Regions from separate parts of the Psychrobacillus sp. NPDC096426 genome, predicted to be linked through region 1. Evidence: predicted binding sites of a transcription regulator. Region 1 holds the regulator's gene; each other region holds the start of a gene.
What was found. Region 1 encodes Rex, which represses fermentation and respiration genes when NADH is low (regulators of the CRP and FNR family bind a similar motif). Its sites were predicted from a motif close to TTGTGAAATATTTCACAA; they were not measured.
Positions count from the first base shown of each region.

Region 2: ACIQYS_RS21715 (cytochrome c oxidase subunit 2A) is a predicted target of Rex. The motif match lies at 3,222-3,239, and genes of this name have one in related genera.
Region 3: ACIQYS_RS13120 (AtpZ/AtpI family protein) is a predicted target of Rex. The motif match lies at 1,846-1,863, and genes of this name have one in related genera.

Region 1 is NZ_JBIWEX010000010.1:83,521-89,947, reverse strand. It holds gene groL (chaperonin GroEL) at 1-1,541, opposite strand, end outside; gene groES (co-chaperone GroES) at 1,734-2,018, opposite strand; gene ACIQYS_RS10585 (CPBP family intramembrane glutamic endopeptidase) at 2,205-2,918, shown strand; gene ACIQYS_RS10580 (redox-sensing transcriptional repressor Rex) at 2,951-3,595, opposite strand; gene ACIQYS_RS10575 (ABC-F family ATP-binding cassette domain-containing protein) at 3,727-5,661, shown strand; gene tsaD (tRNA (adenosine(37)-N6)-threonylcarbamoyltransferase complex transferase subunit TsaD) at 6,261-6,427, opposite strand, start outside.
Region 2 is NZ_JBIWEX010000042.1:13,431-19,857, reverse strand. It holds gene speD (adenosylmethionine decarboxylase) at 1-302, shown strand, start outside; gene ACIQYS_RS21740 (hypothetical protein) at 401-601, shown strand; gene ACIQYS_RS21735 (spore coat protein) at 624-911, shown strand; gene ACIQYS_RS21730 (GNAT family N-acetyltransferase) at 971-1,384, opposite strand; gene ACIQYS_RS21725 (NUDIX hydrolase N-terminal domain-containing protein) at 1,480-2,061, opposite strand; gene ACIQYS_RS21720 (chemotaxis protein CheX) at 2,622-3,074, shown strand; gene ACIQYS_RS21715 (cytochrome c oxidase subunit 2A) at 3,301-3,423, shown strand; gene ACIQYS_RS21710 (cupredoxin domain-containing protein) at 3,444-3,920, shown strand; gene ACIQYS_RS21705 (hypothetical protein) at 3,922-4,050, shown strand; gene ACIQYS_RS21700 (carboxypeptidase M32) at 4,427-5,926, opposite strand; gene ACIQYS_RS21695 (ATP-dependent DNA helicase) at 5,942-6,427, opposite strand, start outside.
Region 3 is NZ_JBIWEX010000014.1:79,054-85,480, reverse strand. It holds gene glyA (serine hydroxymethyltransferase) at 1-174, shown strand, start outside; gene upp (uracil phosphoribosyltransferase) at 1,111-1,740, shown strand; gene ACIQYS_RS13120 (AtpZ/AtpI family protein) at 2,006-2,224, shown strand; gene ACIQYS_RS13115 (ATP synthase subunit I) at 2,231-2,602, shown strand; gene atpB (F0F1 ATP synthase subunit A) at 2,632-3,342, shown strand; gene atpE (F0F1 ATP synthase subunit C) at 3,411-3,635, shown strand; gene atpF (F0F1 ATP synthase subunit B) at 3,770-4,291, shown strand; gene ACIQYS_RS13095 (F0F1 ATP synthase subunit delta) at 4,288-4,824, shown strand; gene atpA (F0F1 ATP synthase subunit alpha) at 4,852-6,360, shown strand; gene atpG (ATP synthase F1 subunit gamma) at 6,406-6,427, shown strand, end outside.

The sequences.
Region 1 (6,427 bases):
AAGAATAGTGCAGCTACAGATGCAGCGTTTTGAAGTGCTGAACGAGTTACTTTAGTTGGGTCTACGATACCAGCGTCGATCATGTTTACCCATTCGCCGTTAGCTGCGTTGAAACCAGTACCGATTTCTTCGCGTTTTAGACGGTCCACTACGATTGAACCTTCTAAACCAGCGTTGTTAGCGATTTGACGAACTGGCTCTTCAAGTGCACGAAGGACAATTTTTAGACCAGTTGCTACGTCGCCTTCTTGTGTCTCTGCAACTTCTGCTACTTTGTTGTATACGTTTACTAGTGCAGTACCACCACCAGATACGATACCTTCTTCCACAGCTGCGCGAGTTGCGTTTAGAGCATCTTCAATGCGAAGTTTGCGTTCTTTTAGTTCTGTTTCTGTTGCTGCTCCGACTTTCACTACTGCAACACCACCAGCAAGTTTAGCTAGGCGTTCTTGTAATTTTTCTTTGTCGAATTCAGAAGTTGTTTCTTCTAATTGCGCACGGATTTGACCTACACGGCTAGCGATGCGATCAGATTCTCCGTTACCTTCTACAACTGTAGTGTTATCTTTTGTTACAACCACTTTAGAAGCTCGTCCAAGTTGTGTAATGTCCGTAGATTTTAAATCTAGTCCTAAATCTTCTGTAATTACTTCAGCGCCAGTTAGGATAGCGATATCTTCTAACATTGCTTTACGGCGATCTCCGAATCCTGGAGCTTTAACCGCTACAGCATTAAATGTTCCGCGTAATTTGTTTACAACTAGAGTAGCTAATGCTTCCCCTTCTACATCCTCAGCGATTAGTAAAAGTGGTTTCCCTTGTTGTACAACTTGCTCAAGCACTGGAAGGATTTCTTGAATGCTAGAGATTTTTTTATCTGTAATTAAAATATATGGATTGTCCAAAATTGCTTCCATTTTATCTGAGTCTGTCACCATATAAGGAGATGCGTATCCACGGTCGAACTGCATACCTTCTACTACGTCAAGCTCTGTAGTGAATCCTTTAGACTCCTCGATTGTAATAACTCCGTCGTTTCCAACGCGTTCCATAGCTTCCGCGATCAATTCGCCAACTTCAGAATCTCCAGAAGAGATTGCAGCAACTTGTGCGATAGACTCTTTGCCTTCGATTGGTTTAGAAATTGTTTTTAACTCTGTAATTGCTGCTGCAACTGCAAGGTCAATTCCTTTACGAATTCCAACTGGGTTTGCTCCAGCTGTTACGTTTTTCAATCCTTCACGAATCATTGATTGTGCTAAAACAGTAGCTGTTGTAGTACCGTCACCAGCGATATCATTTGTTTTCGATGCAACTTCTGCAACTAATTTTGCACCCATGTTTTCAAATGCATCATCAAGCTCGATATCTTTCGCAATTGTTACACCGTCATTTGTAATAAGTGGTGAACCGAATTTTTTCTCTAGAACGACGTTACGTCCTTTTGGTCCAAGCGTTACTTTTACAGCGTCTGCAAGTTTATCCACCCCACGTAGCATTGCACTACGAGCGTCTTCACTGAACTTAATTTCTTTTGCCATGATTTAGTTACCTCCTAAGTTTTGTCTGGAATTTTTTTAGATAAGAAAATATAAACTTTTTTACTCAGTATTGATCCAGCTCCAGCGCCTTTCCTGTCGGAGGCCTGCAGGATGCAGGTCATGCAGTCGTTGCGACACGATGTCGCGAACTTAGACTGTATTCCTCTAACATAGGCGCTTGCGCTTTTCTATTTAGCCAATTACTGCTAGAACATCGCTTTCGCGTAATATTAAATATTCAGTGCCTTCGTATTTTACTTCTGTACCTGCATATTTAGAGAAGATAATGCGGTCTCCTTCTTTTACGTCCAATTCTACACGAGTGCCGTTATCAAGTACTCGTCCAGAACTTACAGCAACAACTTTCCCTTCCTGTGGTTTCTCTTTAGCAGAGTCTGGAAGAACGATGCCGAATGCTGTTTTTTCTTCTACTTCGATTAATTCGATTACGATACGATCACCTAATGGTCTTAACAAGTGAAACAACCTCCCTAAATTTGTCGAATTTTATATTATTAGCACTCTTACTCTTTGAGTGCTAACACACTTATAATAATAATTAATAACAGAACATTTTGCAAGTAAGAAGGCTAACTTTTTCTTTTATCTCTCTTTTCCTTTACAATAAAAGAAGATTGTTAATATAGAGAGGAATCATTTCAAATGAAACAGCAAAAAACCGGATTATACATTTTAATCATCTACTGTGTGATGCAACTTTCAGGAGCAGCTTTTGTACCCCTCCTTTATAAATTAATCCAAACAACGGATGTGAAAGATCCAGTGCTCACCACTTACGGTTGGTGGATATTCATCAGCATGGGAATTGCCACCTTCTTTACACTACACGTTATTCGCAAAAATAATACGTTCTTAAGGCCTTTAAAAGGACAGCAAGCTTCTCTTGGTAAAGTAATCGGTTGGGGAATAATTGGTTTTTTCCTAGTTTTTTTCGGTCAAATTGTTGCGGCAAATCTGGAACTAATGTTTGGAATTGAACCAGGCTCTGCAAATACGGAGCAATTTATAGAAATTGCGCGTAGTGTTCCTTTTGCCATTTTTTCTATCGTTATTTTTGCACCTATATTAGAAGAGATTATTTTCCGCCGCATCATTTTCGGTTCATTATTGCCCAAAACAAACTTTTTTGTAGCGGCGCTTGTGAGTGCAATTGCTTTTGCAGTGATACACTTCGAGTTCGTGCACATCCTACTATATGCCGTGTCTGGGTTTATATTCGCGTTTATCTATTACAAGACAAAACGTATTATGGCATCGATCATTTCTCACATGCTCTTGAATGGATTTGTTGTGCTCGCTCAGTTTTACGGCGATGCTATCAAAAAATTTTTCGAAGCCTATTCACAAATGCAATAGAGAAAAGCCTTCCATCAATTGGAAGGCTTTGTTCATTCTTCAGTATGCTCATTTCGTATCAAGTAAATCAGCGTTTGCACCTCGACAGACAAATCAATCGTATGTACTCGAATCGTATCTGGTACTGATAGCCTCACCGGCGTAAAGTTTAAAATGCCTTTAATATCGGTTTTCACTAATCGGTCGGCAACTTCTTGTGCAGAGCGACTTGGAACTGTAACGATTACTAACTCAATCCCGTACTCCGCAAGTTTCGTTTCCATCACACTTGGATGAAAGACCGGAATATCACTTTTCATCATTCCTTCTACTGGGGCTTTCGTGTCAAAGGCCACTACAATTTTAGTATTATGATTTTTCTGGAAATTGTATTTGAGAAATGCGGTTCCTAAGCTACCTACACCTATTAATGCTACATGTGCTGCTTCGTCTTGGTCGAGCGTTTTTCGAAAAAATTCTAGAAGCGTTGGAACATCGTAGCCGTATCCTTTTTTACCGAGTGCTCCAAAATGAGAGAAATCTCTTCTAATCGTTGCGGAATCTATTTTCATTGCTTCGCTTAGTTCTTGGGAAGAAACTCGTTTATGTCCTGCATTATGAAAACTTTGTATAAATCTATAATATAACGGAAGTCTTTTCGTTGTTGCTTGAGGAATTCTTGGAAGTTCAGGTTTCATGAAAAACCCTCCTATTTCATTGGTACAAATCGTTATTATATTACTAGACATTTCCTTACTTGTAAAGCTAGGGCGTTGCAACGTTCGGCCCTATCTATTACACTAAGGAGAGAATTGAGGTGCCAATTATCATGATTGTTTTACAAGTCAATCAAGTAACAAAATCCTTTAACGGAGAAGATATATTAACGAACGTAAAGTTAGAAGTACAAGACCGAGATCGTGTTGCGCTCGTCGGACGAAACGGTGCTGGAAAGTCTACTTTACTTAAAATAATTGCTGGTGAAATGTCATATGATTCTGGCGATATCATCATGCCAAAAACAGTTCGCCTAGGCTATTTAGAGCAACATGCTGGACTTGAATCGAAGCTATCCATATGGGATGAAATGATATCTATTTTTAGCGATTTAATCGACTCCGAAAAAGAGCTACGTTCATTAGAAGCACAAATGGCTGATCCTTCTATATATGAAGACGCAGAAGCTTATGCACGTGTAACTGCAACTTATGATGAATTACAACTTGCATTCAATGAAGCTGGAGGTTATCGATTCGAATCGGATATCCGCTCCATCTTACATGGTATGCAGTTTTTCCCAGAAGATTATGATAAGCCCGTACAAGCATTATCCGGAGGGCAAAAAACGAGACTGGCATTAGCGAAAATGTTACTCAGCAAGCCTGATTTACTTATCCTTGATGAGCCAACAAACCATTTGGACATCCAAACACTTAGCTTTTTAGAAAATTATTTAAAAAACTATAACGGTGCCGTTTTAATCGTTTCCCATGACCGATATTTTTTAGATCAAGTCGTGAACTTTGTATATGAAGTTTCTCGCCATAATGTAACTAGATATGTTGGAAATTATAGTGCTTATTTAGATGAAAAAGCGAAAAACTATGAGCTCGACAAAAAGAAATACGAAAAACAACAAGAAGAAAAAGCAAAATTAGAAGACTTTGTAAGCAAAAATCTAGCACGTGCTTCGACGACAAAAATGGCGCAATCGAGACGAAAAGTCCTTGAAAAAACGGATTGGATGGATGCTCCAGATGGCGACGAAAAATCAGCGACGTTCGGTTTTACCATCGATCGTCCAAGCGGAAATGACGTATTACGACTGGAGGAAGTTGCCGTTGGGTATCCAAACAAAACCGTCTCCTCGAATATCTCTTTTTCTGTTTATAAGCAAGATCGTATTGCACTTGTCGGTCCAAATGGCGTCGGAAAATCCACGCTACTAAAAACACTGATGAAGCAACTGGATAGTAACGCTGGAAAAATTCAGTATGGAACTAATGTCCAATTTGGTTACTACGATCAGGAACAAGCTACTCTTACTGGCAATAAAACCGCATTGCAAGAACTATGGGATGAATGGCCACTGATGAATGAAAGAGATGTCCGAACTGTTTTAGGACGCTTCCTATTTAGCGGCGACGATGTACAAAAAACAATTGCTACCTTATCAGGCGGAGAGAAAGCAAGACTTGCCCTAGCCAAATTAATGCTCCTAAAAGCAAATACACTTGTACTCGATGAGCCGACAAACCATTTAGATTTAGATAGTAAAGAAGTACTTGAAAATGCGTTACTCGACTTCCCAGGAACGATCATTTTCGTATCACATGACCGGTACTTTATTAACCGTATTGCAACAAAAGTGATTGAGTTATCTAGCGATCAAGCGACCCTTTTCTTAGGTGATTATGACTACTACTTGGAAAAGAAAGAAGAACTAGAAGAGCTTGCAGGGGAAAATGCTGTTGTAGAGAAAACGATTGTTGTGAAAACAAATACTTCTACAATCGATAAAGAAGCGAAAAAGAAAGAACGTCAATTACGTCGTCAACTCGACGAACTAGAGGCACAAATTCCAACAGTCGATTCCGAGATTGCTTCTATCGAAGAAAAACTTTGCGACCCAACAATATTCCAAGACCATGAAGCAGTGCAACAATTGCAAGTGGAGCTAGATAAATGGAAAGCAAAACAAGACGACCTGTCGAATGAGTGGCTGGAATTACAAGAGCAATTAGAAGAAACAGCTTCAAAGTAAAGGGATTCCTATAGGGGAATCTCTTTTTTACATTAAGACTACAGAAGAAGGTATAGACGAGAATTTCATTCTTAGAGAGAACTTGGACAATCTTATGTAAAAACTGGACAATCTCTTCTAATAGTTGGACAATCTAGCGTGGAAGTTGGACAATCTCTCAATAAAGTTGGACAATCTAGCGCAGAAGTTGGACAATCCTATATTAACCTGTACAACACCTTCAAATAGTTGCTCGTCTGGAGGTTTTTCGTGTTGCGTCCTTGTTTGTCTCGTTCAGCCATTTATTGCAAGTTCATTTGTCGATTCTTGTCTATATATGTTGGTCAAGTACTTTTTTTCACGATTTCATTTTCCACAATTTTATTCACAAGAAAAAACTAGTAGCACCAACATATCAACAGACTTATGCACATTGTCCACAGATTCCAAGATTACTTTTCCACATAGTTGTGTGTAAATGAGACACAATATATAGAAAATACAAAACTTATGCACATCTTATCCACAAACTGTGCATAAGTACGAACGTTCCCTATTGACAATTCCAAATATACCTGTTAAAAAATCCCCTTTTCTTGTCGAAGAAAAGAGGATTTCGTTTAGTTCCAACTAGTTAATTCCATTCCTGGTCGACCATTCATCGACATATCACTTGTTTTTCCTGCAGAAAACTTAGAATTTCCTGCAGCAGCAATCATTGCTGCATTATCTGTACACAAGGAAATCGGAGGCACGTAAAATGGAATGTTTTCTTTTTCGAATGTTA
Region 2 (6,427 bases), on a different contig from region 1:
GTGGCTTTACTAGAGACGTAACGGGTCATAAATTATTTATCGATCATGACATTAATTCCATTCAAAATTATATTCCTGTTAGCTTACAAGAATATTATAAAATGATTGATGTAAATGTATACCAGGAAAATATTTTTCATACAAAGTGTAAACTAAAGAAGTTTGATTTAAATAACTACTTATTCGGCTACAAAGAAGACGAGTTAACGGAGGAAGAAAAAATAATCATTACAAGGAAATTAAAAACAGAAATGGATGAGATTTTTTACGCTAAAAACATGACGAGAGCAGAAGAAAAGTAATCTTGGGAATCTTCTTCGGTCTATAAAACAATCAGGATAAAATAACTCTTTTCAAACAATACTAACTTTACATTATATAGTTTGCGAGGTGAAATAAGATGACCGTCCTAACCATGAAGGAATTGGCATTTATAGAGGATGAAATCCGTGCAGAAGAGATTATCGCAAAAACGATGAACTGGTGCGCTACACAATGTAAGGACCAGGAACTAAGAAAAACACTTGAGGATATGGCAGAGGGACACCAATTAAAAATTGCAAAACTCTCCCAATACTTCAACCGAACAAATAACATTTAATAACAGCAAAAGGATGATTCATATGCCAAATAATATTGCAGATCGTGGCTTAACAGATCGGGAAATGTTGCAACTTTGTCTAGAACTGGAAAAGGGACGCTGTCGGAGCATTAGTAACACCATGTTAGAGACAACACATAAGGAGTTACGAGAAATTTATGTGCAATGTTTTGAAAATGCGAGCTCCAATCATTATAGGCTTTTTGATATAATGGACAAAAAGGGCTGGTATAAAACGGAGCTCGCATCTAAGGAGCAGATTGGAAAAGTACAGAAACTTATGCAAAATAATCTGCATCCAGGTGATTAATGTTAGAGAATACCTAGAGCGTACAATTGAATGTACGCTTTACTTTTGACTAAAAGTGATTATGACTTATATCTCATTAAATTACTTCCATTTACATCTGTTGAAAAACCAAACTTTTCGTAATATGGCACTAGTCTATCTGGACAGTAAAGTTCTACTCTTTCTACATCCCTTACAAGAGGATGTGCCAGAATACTTTTCATCAAAATTGTACCTACACCATTATTTCTGTAATTCTCTTTCGTAATAACATCAAATATAAAAGCTCTATAAAGCGTATCTGAAATCACCCTTGCAAACCCAATTAATTCTCCGGTTTCATCATTTATCAAGCCAACCACGACGCTACTATTGTCTACCAACTTCCTAATTTGTGAAAGTTGTCGCTTATGTGTCCACCATTCGTTTTTAAATAAGTTATGTAATTCTACTAATTGGTTTTCATTCAATTCATCAATTACTCTATAGTCCATTGTCTCATTACTCCTTCAACATCGTCTTTGAATTTTATGTACTCACTTTAACATTCGTAACGCACAATGATTACCCCATCAATATTACAACCGTCCTACTTCAGAGTTGCATATGCCTTTTTGGCCATATCATAATGGTCTCCATGCCAATTTTTCACTTCATTAAAATGAAAAAATCCAATTTCCAAGCTCTCAAAAGATGTTTTCAAAGTCCCATCTAATATTTCACAAATAAACAGTGGATGGTAAGAAGTATGCGGTTGTCCAAAATCTCCAGGCTTTCTTGTAAATATATCAATGAGTTCGTTTACTTTAACATTTAGCCCTGTTTCTTCTATAAATTCTCTTTTTAACGATTCTTGTGGACTTTCACCTGCTTCACACCATCCACCTATTATCCCCCATGTTCCATCATCTGCCCTACGTTCTAAAAGCATCTTTCTATCTTCAGAAAAAATAACACCATTTACCCCAACCTTCGGTGTTACATGCCCAAGCTCATTTTTAAATTTTTCTACAATGATGCTTTCCTTAATATCGCTAATTTCGGAGTATTCTTTACTAGCCAATATTAGTAACGACTCATACCTTTCAACATCATACGGATTATTTGCATATTGTAGCCCAAGTTGAGCTATTGATCGAACATGATCTAATAACGTTAGTCTATTTTCCATTAATAAACCTCCCTCTTATTGATATGGTCTTCATTTTTATCGATATTAACTTGCTTACTAAAAAGAACCCACGATATTTTGATAAAGTTTCATCTCTTTCTATATGTCTACTTACTAGTTCCACACATAATCTCCAACTCCTTTAAATAATGAAAGCGTACACTGTATATATTCACTAATATAAATATAATTCCTTCTTCCCCCTTCTCCATTTCCTAAAAAAAACGCTCAAAAACACCGTTCCGATTATGCGAACGATGTTAAAATGTTTACCTTATTATATTTAAGTTTTCTACCAATGGTAAATTTCGTCTTATTTTTATAAATTATTTTGGTAGTGGTGCTATGGAACGTAACACATAGGCGGTTAATCCAGTAAATAAAATAACAGTACAAACAATGAATAAGGCTAGCATGTAAATCGTCCTCTCCAATGCATTTGAAATTCATTCTCATTTACACAATAACACATTATTTCACTACTTTCTACATTATTCTATTCTTTTTTACTATATTTCATGTTAAAATTGAACTATATATACGATTTTGGAGGGGAAAAAATGAGTGCTTCAAAGCATATACAAACTATATTAAATGGAACTATACAATCGTTAAAATCTGTTATCCCTCTTTCAATGGATATAAAGTCCCCTTCGCTAATGGAACAACCTTTTGAGCAAAAAGAAATGGGTGTATTAATAGGAATTATTGGTGATATTAAAGGTAGGATTATAATAGATTCAACTTCTAATTGCTTTTCCCAGATCGGCGCAACGATGTTCGGAATGCCTTTAGAAGGAGAGATGCTCGAATCTTTTACTGGAGAATTAGGTAACATGGTTGCCGGCAACTTATGTACGTCCGTAGCTGCAAATGAAGTGGAAATTGATATTACTCCCCCTACGGTTATAGTTGGGACGACTAGATTATTCGGATTTCAACACGCGTTCAAATTACCTGTTCAAATTGCTGAAGTTGGCGATTTAACGATCATTTTAACCATTGACGAATAGCAACTAACGAAGAAGGACTTTCTATTAGGAAGTCCTTTTTTTGTCGAAAAAATAAATAACAGAATATTCTATGTTCATATTGTTAAAGTATCTGATTTAATAGAATGGTATTATTCTTCACATTTAATTCACATAATCGGTTCTTTAGTGTGAGTTTTATCACATCTTCTATAAAAAAATGTATTTATGATATAACTATACAACACAAATATTGGAGGTGTATAAAATGTCGAAGAAACGCGAGAAAGATCCAGATTTAAAAGGTACGCTTTATTCAGTCGGTTTTCTCGGTGCATTTATATTAGTTACATGGTTCATGGTATTTTATTTATTTATTGATCGATTTTGATTTAGAGGAGATTCGAAATTATGCATTTTCATAAATATGAAAAATCGTGGTTAACATTTGGAATTAGTTCACTCGTTTTATTTTTAGTTATTGTTGGTTTTAGTGCTTTCCATTATGGTTCCCATCCACCAAGTGCGAAAGTATATGTAGATCCTGAACGCGTGGATGAAATTGCACCATTTAATAATCCGGGTGTCCATCAAGTAGAAGGAAAGGATTGGGACTATGAAGTAGTGTTTGTTGCATCTGCTTTTTATTATAATCCCCCTGAAATTGGAGTTCCACTTGGGTCTACTGTTAAGTTTATTGCAACAACCAAAGATGTAGTACACGGTTTTCAGGCAGCGGGAACAAATATTAATATGATTCTGGAACCTGGTTATGTTTCAGAATACGTAACAACAGTGGATAAAGCAGGAGAATATTTAATATTATGTAACGAATATTGCGGGGTTGGACATTCGTCCATGATGTCAATGCTAAAGGTGGTTGAGTAAAATGACAACTATATCTGAAAGAACAAAAGATTTAGTTAAAGTAGATAAAAAAGATGGCAAACTAGCGCTTGCTCATATTTACGTTGCGTTCATCGCATTAGCTATTGGTGGACTTTCCTGTATTTTTTAGTCATCTGTCTAGTTTGCAAAATATACTCATCATTCATATCTAATAACTCCTTTTCATCTTTATAAAAGGAGTTTAACAACAAAATATCAAGACTCCATCAATTTCCAAGAAAATAATAAATAAAAAAAAGATGATTGATCAGTTAAAATGCTGTTCAATCATCTATATAAATAGCATGGATGCTTCTCGATCTGTATTTATAGCAGAAAGTATTTTAGAATGTTTGTTAGGAGTGTTTTTAAAAGATCCACACCTTGTGAAAAAAAGTCATCAAAAAAATCCTTGTGTGTTTTCAAAACACAAAGGATTTTTTTAATGACTTCAATTTATGTTGTTACTTTATAATCGAACTTTATTCCACTTAAGTGACAGACGATTATAGTTGATAGATTTTCGTATACTTTTCTTCCAGATAGTCTGCAAGGTAATTGCCGTTAAGCCCTTCTCCTGTAGCATCTTTCAATATTTCTAACGGTTTTTTCAACGCTCCGTATTGATGTACATTTTGTGTAAGCCAATCTTTTATTGGAGAAAGATTGCCTTTTTCAAATAGTTCATCAAAATTAGGGATGTCTTTTAACATAGCTGCTTTAAATTGGGAAGCGTACATATATCCGAGTGCATACGATGGGAAATAACCGAAGCTAGCTCCAGCCCAGTGGACATCTTGTAAAATACCTTCCGCATCATTTTTAGGATGAACACCTAGATATTCCTCATATTTTGCATTCCAAATTTCTGGTAATTCTTCTACTTGTAAGTCACCATTGAACAAGCCTTTTTCTATTTCATAGCGAATCATAATATGCAGCGCATACGTCAATTCATCTGCCTCGATTCGGATAAGCGATGGCTTTACTTCATTGATAGCTCGTAAAAATTCTTCCATCGTAACATCTCCGAATTGGTCAGGTGAATAGCTTTGAAGCTTTTCATAGTTTTGCTCCCAAAACTTCGGATTTCTCCCTACAAAATTTTCATAAAATAGGGATTGAGACTCATGAATCCCCATGGAAGCTCCACTAGCTAAAGGAGTGCCTGTCAATTCTTCACCAACGTTTTGTTCGTAAATCGCATGGCCGCATTCATGAATCGTTCCAAAAACGGCCGAACGGAAATCAGACTCATCGTATTTTGTTGTAATGCGCACGTCCCCACGATTTAAACCTGTCGCGAACGGATGTACGGTTTCGTCTAGTCTACCAGCATCAAAGTCATACCCTAATTGTTTAAGTACGTCTAAGCTAAACGCTTCTTGTTGTTTTTTATCAAAATGCTTATATAAGAAATCTGTTTTTGGTTGGTTTGGAGATTCTGCAATTTTCTTTAATAATGGAACAATTCGGCTTCTTAACTCACCAAATACTTTGTCTAACACATCTGTTGTCATTCCAGGTTCATATTGGTCTAACAACACATTGTACGGATTATCATCTTTTACTCCCCAATAGTTAACAAACTGCTTTAATGTTGCGACCATTTCTTTTAGGTAAGGCATGAACATTTCCCAATCATTTGTAGCTTTTGCTTCTTCCCAAACTGATTCAGATTTAGATTGAAGAATGACAAACTTTTTATATTCTTCTGCTGGAATCTTCTTACTTAAATCATATTCTTTCTTTACTTCTTCGTATGTTCGTTTCGTAACAATGTCCGCATGTTCAAGCGTCGATTCTATCCCGTCCAATAAACCTTTTAGTTCATCTGAAGTAGATAAGTTAAACACATCTGTAGCAAGTACCCCTACTACTTCCGAACGTTGATCAATGCCTTTTTTCGGTGCCCCAGTGCGCATATCCCAATATAAAACCCCTAATGCTTCGTTGTATGCACCAATTTTTTTCACATAATCTAAAAATTGCTGTTCGCCTGTCATTTCTAATCCCCCTTGTTATACACTATCGATTGTTGTAGGTAATATCCCAGTAAATCGACTTTCTAGTCTTGCTTCTTCTTCATTTAATAGAAGATGAATTTCCCCATGATCACTTGAAGTACGGATTAAACGCCCGATTCCTTGCTGCAATCTTAACAGCATAAACGGTAATTCCACTTCTTCAAATGGATCATTCGAAAAAGATCGTTTCGCATCAAATAATGGATCTGCTAATGGGAATGGCAAATCATAAATAATGACTCTCGTTAAAGCTTCTTGCGGCAAATCAAGCCCTTCCCATAGATGGTATGAACAGAGTGTTGTAAAATCGCCATTTTGAAAATCTTTAACAATAGTCGAGAGCTCACGATCCCCTTCAAATACTATACCATTTAAGTCTGCCGCACGGTTACGGAATTGCTCCATCGCTGCTTTGGATTTAAATAATACTAACGTTTGCTGCTTATTTTCTAATAATGCATCGACTTGCTTCACTTTATC
Region 3 (6,427 bases), on a different contig from region 1:
GGCGTCCGTTTAGGAACACCTGCTGTAACAACTCGTGGATTTAAAGAAGAGGAAATGAAAGAAATTGCATCCATCATTGCAAAACTATTGAAAAACCACGAAGACGCAGAAGTGATTCAAGAAGCAAAAGAACGTGTTGCAGCTTTAACAGAAAAATTCCCATTATATAATTAATAGAGTAATATAAAGACAAGCTACCTGTTGAAAAAAGAAGGTAGCTTGTTTTCATATTTTAGGAAACTATAAAATATATGGTTTGCAGATAACTTTCTGTCAACAACATAAGGTAATGCGTCATAAAAGCTCTAATAGGTACAGCTATGATTTTCGCTGCAGGCGGACGCTTTCCGCGGGGTGAGCGATGAGCCTTCACCGCCGCTTCGCGTACGTTGTGAAGTCTCATCTTTCTCACTTGATCCCGCCGGAGTCGCCGCCTTCCGCTTCAATCAATGGGAAATTCTTGCTAATTTGGCATCTACATTAATCAGAGATTTAAATTTATCAAGTCCACTACGCAATATTCATTAAACCTAATTAGAATATGCTGCCTCAAAATAAACGGATATTTACTAGAATAAAGTTCGTTTAATTCAACTATTTATTGGAATAACATCTTGTATTCATCGTTGTCTCACTCAAAGTAAACTTGTTGTTTTAAGAATTGGTAGCTTTCTTGCTAATTTAGTCGCTTTCCAAATAGAACTGATTGTTTTAAATAACTGATTGATTGATATTACCTATTTATTGGATTTTATTTTCAAGAAAATACTACATAAGATTGAATTTAAAAACAGTGACTCTGACTATCTAGCAATTTTCGTGGATTGGAGCGGAAGGGCGGCGGAAAGCGTCCGCCCTGCAGCGGAAATCCTGGTCGTAACTTCCTTAATGCATTATTCCTATAAAGCGCAAACTATCATTTGTGAGTAGTTAAAGAACACTTACACTGTGCTATTTCTACAATATAGACCAATCAACAATTAATTTTTACAAACCAATGACACCACAATGAATAGACGCAATATTAAGACATGGTATTAGTAGTATGTTTCCTGCGTTTTTTGTTATAATTAATAGAATTTGAAATAAAACCACGAAGGAGACAAAAATATGCCGAAAGTTTTCGTATTTGACCACCCACTTATTCAACACAAACTCACATATATCCGCAATATTGAGACGGGAACAAAAGAATTCCGCGAACTTGTGGATGAAGTGGCTACTCTAATGGCTTTTGAAATTACACGTGATCTGCCATTAGAAGAAACAGAAGTAAAAACACCAGTACAAACAACTAAATCTAAAGTGTTAGCTGGTAAGAAAATTGGAATCGTTCCAATTTTACGTGCTGGTATCGGGATGGTTGATGGTATTTTAAAATTAATCCCGGCTGCAAAAGTTGGACATGTTGGACTATACAGAGATCCAAAAACATTACAACCTGTAGAATATTACGTGAAGCTTCCAGCAGATGTTGCAGAACGTGATTTCATTTTAGTAGATCCTATGCTTGCAACAGGTGGTTCTGCAATCGAAGCAGTAAATTCACTTAAAACACGCGGAGCAACAAGCATTAAGTTTATGTGTTTAATCGCAGCTCCAGAAGGTGTAGAAGCATTACAAAAAGCCCATCCAGATGTAGATATATATATAGCTGCGCTTGATGAAAAGTTAAATGATCATGGTTATATCGTACCAGGTTTAGGAGACGCTGGTGACCGTTTATTCGGAACAAAGTAAATCCTGCCTTGAAAATGCTTGCTTGTGCATAAAAAACATCCGTTGACAAGCAAGCATTTTTCACAATTTTTTAAATTTGTCGATACTATGTCAAATAAGAAGTATTTGTGAAGTTTTTCACTGATACCAATTGACATAAAATTTCCCCTATTGTATGCTTACAAAGGATATAATGATAGGGGTTTCATGCTCGAAACACTTGTCGTAACAACTTTCTACTAGATTCACAGTTTTTACTTAATAAGGAAAACATGGGGATTTTTTTATGCGTCAGACAAGACGTCCGTTACAAGGGATAGCATTATATTCGGCGATTCTCTCACAGCTTGTAGGTTCTATATTAATAGGAATATTCACAGGAATGTGGATAGATAAAACATATGGAACCACTCCAGTTTTTTTAGTAATATGCTTACTACTAGGTCTTTTGACTTGTGTAACGGCGCTTATTACTACCATTCGAAAATATGATTCAGGAGACTAAAGAACAATGCTAGAAATGCAACGTATTTTTACGAAGCAAAAGAGATACATATTTTTTTTGCTCGCAGTATGTGCGCTAGGTTGGGGATTCACCCAATATTCGACAATTTTTGCAGGCTTAGCACTAGGTTCGTTATTTGGTCTGTATAATTTCTGGATTCTAACTCGTAGAATGGAGAAATTTGATCGTGTGTTATCAGGTGAAAAAGGACGAGCAGGTTTAGGTACAGCCTTCCGCTTTGGATCAGGTATTGCAGCAGTTGCAATTGCCCTTGCCCTTCCAGAGTATATTCATCTTATTAGCACGGTTATCGGTTTAATGATTCCCTATGTTCTGCTTGTTGTAGAACGTATTATGTTTCATGCAAGAAATCAGTAATGAGTATGTGAAAGAGAGGTGAATGAATCGTGGAACATAAAAATCCAGAATTTGTGTTTCTAGGGATGCATGGTAACTGGTCCAACATATTAATGCTTGCAGTTACTACACTCATCGTATTTTTGATCGCATACATTGCGACAAGAAACTTGAAACTGAAGCCAACTGGTATGCAAAACTTCATGGAGTGGATAATGGACTTCGTGAAAGGCATCATTAAAAGTAACTTCGACTGGCAAACTGGTGGACGATTCCATATTCTTGGAATTACATTAATCATGTTTATCGCTGTAGCGAACGTATTAGGACTTCCGTTTTCCATTTCGTATGATGGGGTGCTTTGGTGGAAATCCCCAACAGCAGATCCAACAGTAACAATGACATTAGCAGTAATGATTCTTTTATTAACGCACTATTACGGTATTAAAATGAAAGGTTCAAAAGAATATGGAAAAGACTTCTTGAAGCCGCTTCCATTCCTATTACCTTTAAAAATTATTGAAGAATTCGCAAATACGTTGACACTCGGTCTTCGTCTTTACGGTAACATCTACGCAGGGGAAGTTCTACTCGGACTACTTGCAGGATTAGCAACATCTGGCATTTTCGGCTTTGTTGGAGCAATTATTCCAGCAATGGCATGGCAAGGTTTCTCCTTATTTATAGGTGGAATCCAAGCGTTCATTTTCGTAATGTTAACGATGGTTTATATGTCGCACAAAGTGTCGACAGACCATTAATATAACTGCTTTAATTTTAAGCAGAAATAAATAAAAACAAAACAACATTCCAAGGAGGAAATTAAACAATGGTAGGTTCAGTTGGTCTTTTAGCAGCAGCTATAGCAATCGGTTTAGGTGCACTTGGTGCAGGTATTGGTAATGGTTTAATCGTTTCAAAAACAGTAGAAGGTATCGCTCGTCAACCAGAAGCACGTGGAGCTTTACAAACAGTTATGTTCATCGGGGTAGCATTAGTTGAGGCGATTCCAATCATCGCTGCAGTTATCGCGTTCATCGTATTAAACAAATAATAAACATAGACAAGTCTATATATAATGGCGGAAACTTATCCGCCATTCTCTTTATGAATTTAGAAAACAATGATGAAATGTTTACATTATAAAAGTAAGATCTCTTAATAGCGTTTGAAAGGAGTGAAACAATCGTGTCTTTTGATTACCTTATCCTTGGTGCTAGTGGCGCCGGGTTAAACATTTGGGATATCATCGCTACACTATTCTTCTTCTTATTACTTATGGCTCTTTTGAAGAAAGTAGCATGGGGTCCACTTATGGGGATTATGACTCAACGTGAAGAGTTGATCGCAAGTGAGATCGAAGCAGCTGAAAATAGCCGCGGGGAATCACAGCGTTTACTCGAAGAACAACGTGACTTACTTAAAGAAGCACGTACGGAAGCATTAGCGATTGTCGAAAATGCGAAGAAGCAAGGAGAAGCATCTCGTGAAGAAATTATTACGACTGCTCGTTCTGAAGCTGCGCGTTTAAAAGAATCTGCTATCCGTGAAATCGATACAGAAAAAGAAAGAGCGATTGCAGCGGTACGACAAGAAGTAGTTTCACTTTCTGTACTTGCAGCGTCGAAAGTTCTTGAAAAAGAAGTTTCGGAAGAAGATAATCGTGCGCTAATCGAGGCAACGATTGCGAAGGCAGGCGAAGTTAATTGAGTAATTCAACTGCAGCAAAACGATACGCAATCGCTTTATTCGAACTAGCACAACAAAAAAACGAACTTCCATCAGTAGAAAATGATTTACGTGAACTGAAACTTGTTTGGAACGGCAACCAAGAAGTGAAGACTTTATTCACTTCCCCGAAGCTATCTCTAGATAAGAAAAAGTCGTTAATTCGTGAAATTTTCAGTGATGCTAATCCGATCGTCATTCAAACGCTTTTAGTGTTGATTGATAAGAAAAGATTAGGCGAAGTATCTAGCATTATTACTGAATTTATGGCACTTTCGAACGAAGCACAAGGTATTGCTGACGCGAAAGTATATACAACTCGTGAGTTAACAGAAGAAGAGCGTGCAAACGTTTCATCTGCATTCGCGAAAAATGTCGGAAAACATTCTTTACGTATTCAAAACATAGTAGATCCATCAATCATTGGTGGAATGCGTGTTCAAATCGGAAACCGCATTTACGACAGCAGTCTTAGCATGAAGCTAGATCGTTTAAAACGTAATTTGATCGGTTAATATTATGAATTTTGAGAGGTGACATACATGAGCATCAAAGCTGAAGAAATCAGTGTCTTGATTAAACAGCAGATTGAGAACTATGAATCTGAGATGAAAGTTAGCGATGTTGGTACAGTTATCAAAATTGGTGACGGTATTGCCCTTGCTCATGGCCTCGACAACGTCATGGCTGGAGAACTTTTAGAATTCTCAACTGGTGTACTAGGTATGGCACAAAACTTGGAAGCGAACAACGTTGGTATCGTTATCCTTGGACCATACACTGACATTAAAGAAGGCGATGAAGTACGTCGAACTGGCCGTATTATGGAAGTTCCTGTTGGGAAAGAATTGATTGGTCGTGTTGTTAATCCACTTGGCCAACCAGTTGACGGACTAGGTCCTATCGCAACAACAAAATCTCGTCCAATCGAAAGTCCTGCACAAGGGGTTATGGCACGTAAATCTGTACATGAACCACTTCAAACAGGTATTAAAGCGATTGATGCACTTGTTCCAATCGGACGTGGTCAACGTGAGTTAATCATTGGTGACCGTCAAACAGGTAAAACGACTGTAGCAATCGATACAATTCTTAACCAAGCAGACCAAGACATGATCTGTGTTTACGTTGCAATCGGTCAAAAAGAATCGACTGTACGTAACGTAGTAGAAACACTTCGAAAAAAAGGTGCTTTAGACTACACAATCGTTGTGACTGCATCTGCATCACAACCGGCTCCATTATTATACTTAGCACCTTATGCTGGTGTAACAATGGCAGAAGAGTTTATGTTCGAAGGCAAGCACGTGTTAATCGTTTATGATGATTTATCTAAACAAGCAGCTGCTTACCGTGAACTTTCATTACTTCTTCGTCGTCCTCCAGGTCGTGAAGCATATCCAGGGGATGTATTCTACTTACACAGCCGTTTACTAGAGCGTGCTGCGAAGCTAAATGAAACACTTGGTGCAGGTTCAATCACTGCATTACCGTTCGTTGAAACACAAGCGGGAGATATTTCTGCTTATATTCCAACAAACGTTATTTCCATTACAGATGGTCAAATCTTCTTACAATCTGACCTATTCTTCTCGGGTGTACGTCCAGCCATCAACGCTGGTTTATCCGTATCTCGTGTAGGTGGTTCAGCTCAAATTAAGGCAATGAAAAAAGTTGCGGGTACACTTCGTCTAGACCTAGCTGCATACCGTGAACTAGAAGCATTCTCTCAATTTGGATCAGATCTTGACGCTGCAACTCAAGCAAAACTTAACCGTGGTATGCGTACAGTAGAAGTATTAAAACAAGACTTGAATAACCCTATTAAAGTAGAAAAACAAGTTATGATTTTATACGCACTTACTCGTGGCCATTTAGATGATATTCCAGTAAAAGATGTTACTCGTTTTGAAACGGAGCTTCATAGCTGGTTAGATTCAAACCACACGAACGTTTTAGATCATATTCGTACGACTAAAGATCTTCCTTCAGATGAAGATATGTCAAATGCAATAAATGCATTTAAAAAGACTTTCGCTAAATCTGAGTAATTCTAAAGTCTAAGTGAAAAAAAACGATAAGGTGGTGAAATACCAGTGGCATCATTACGCGATATTA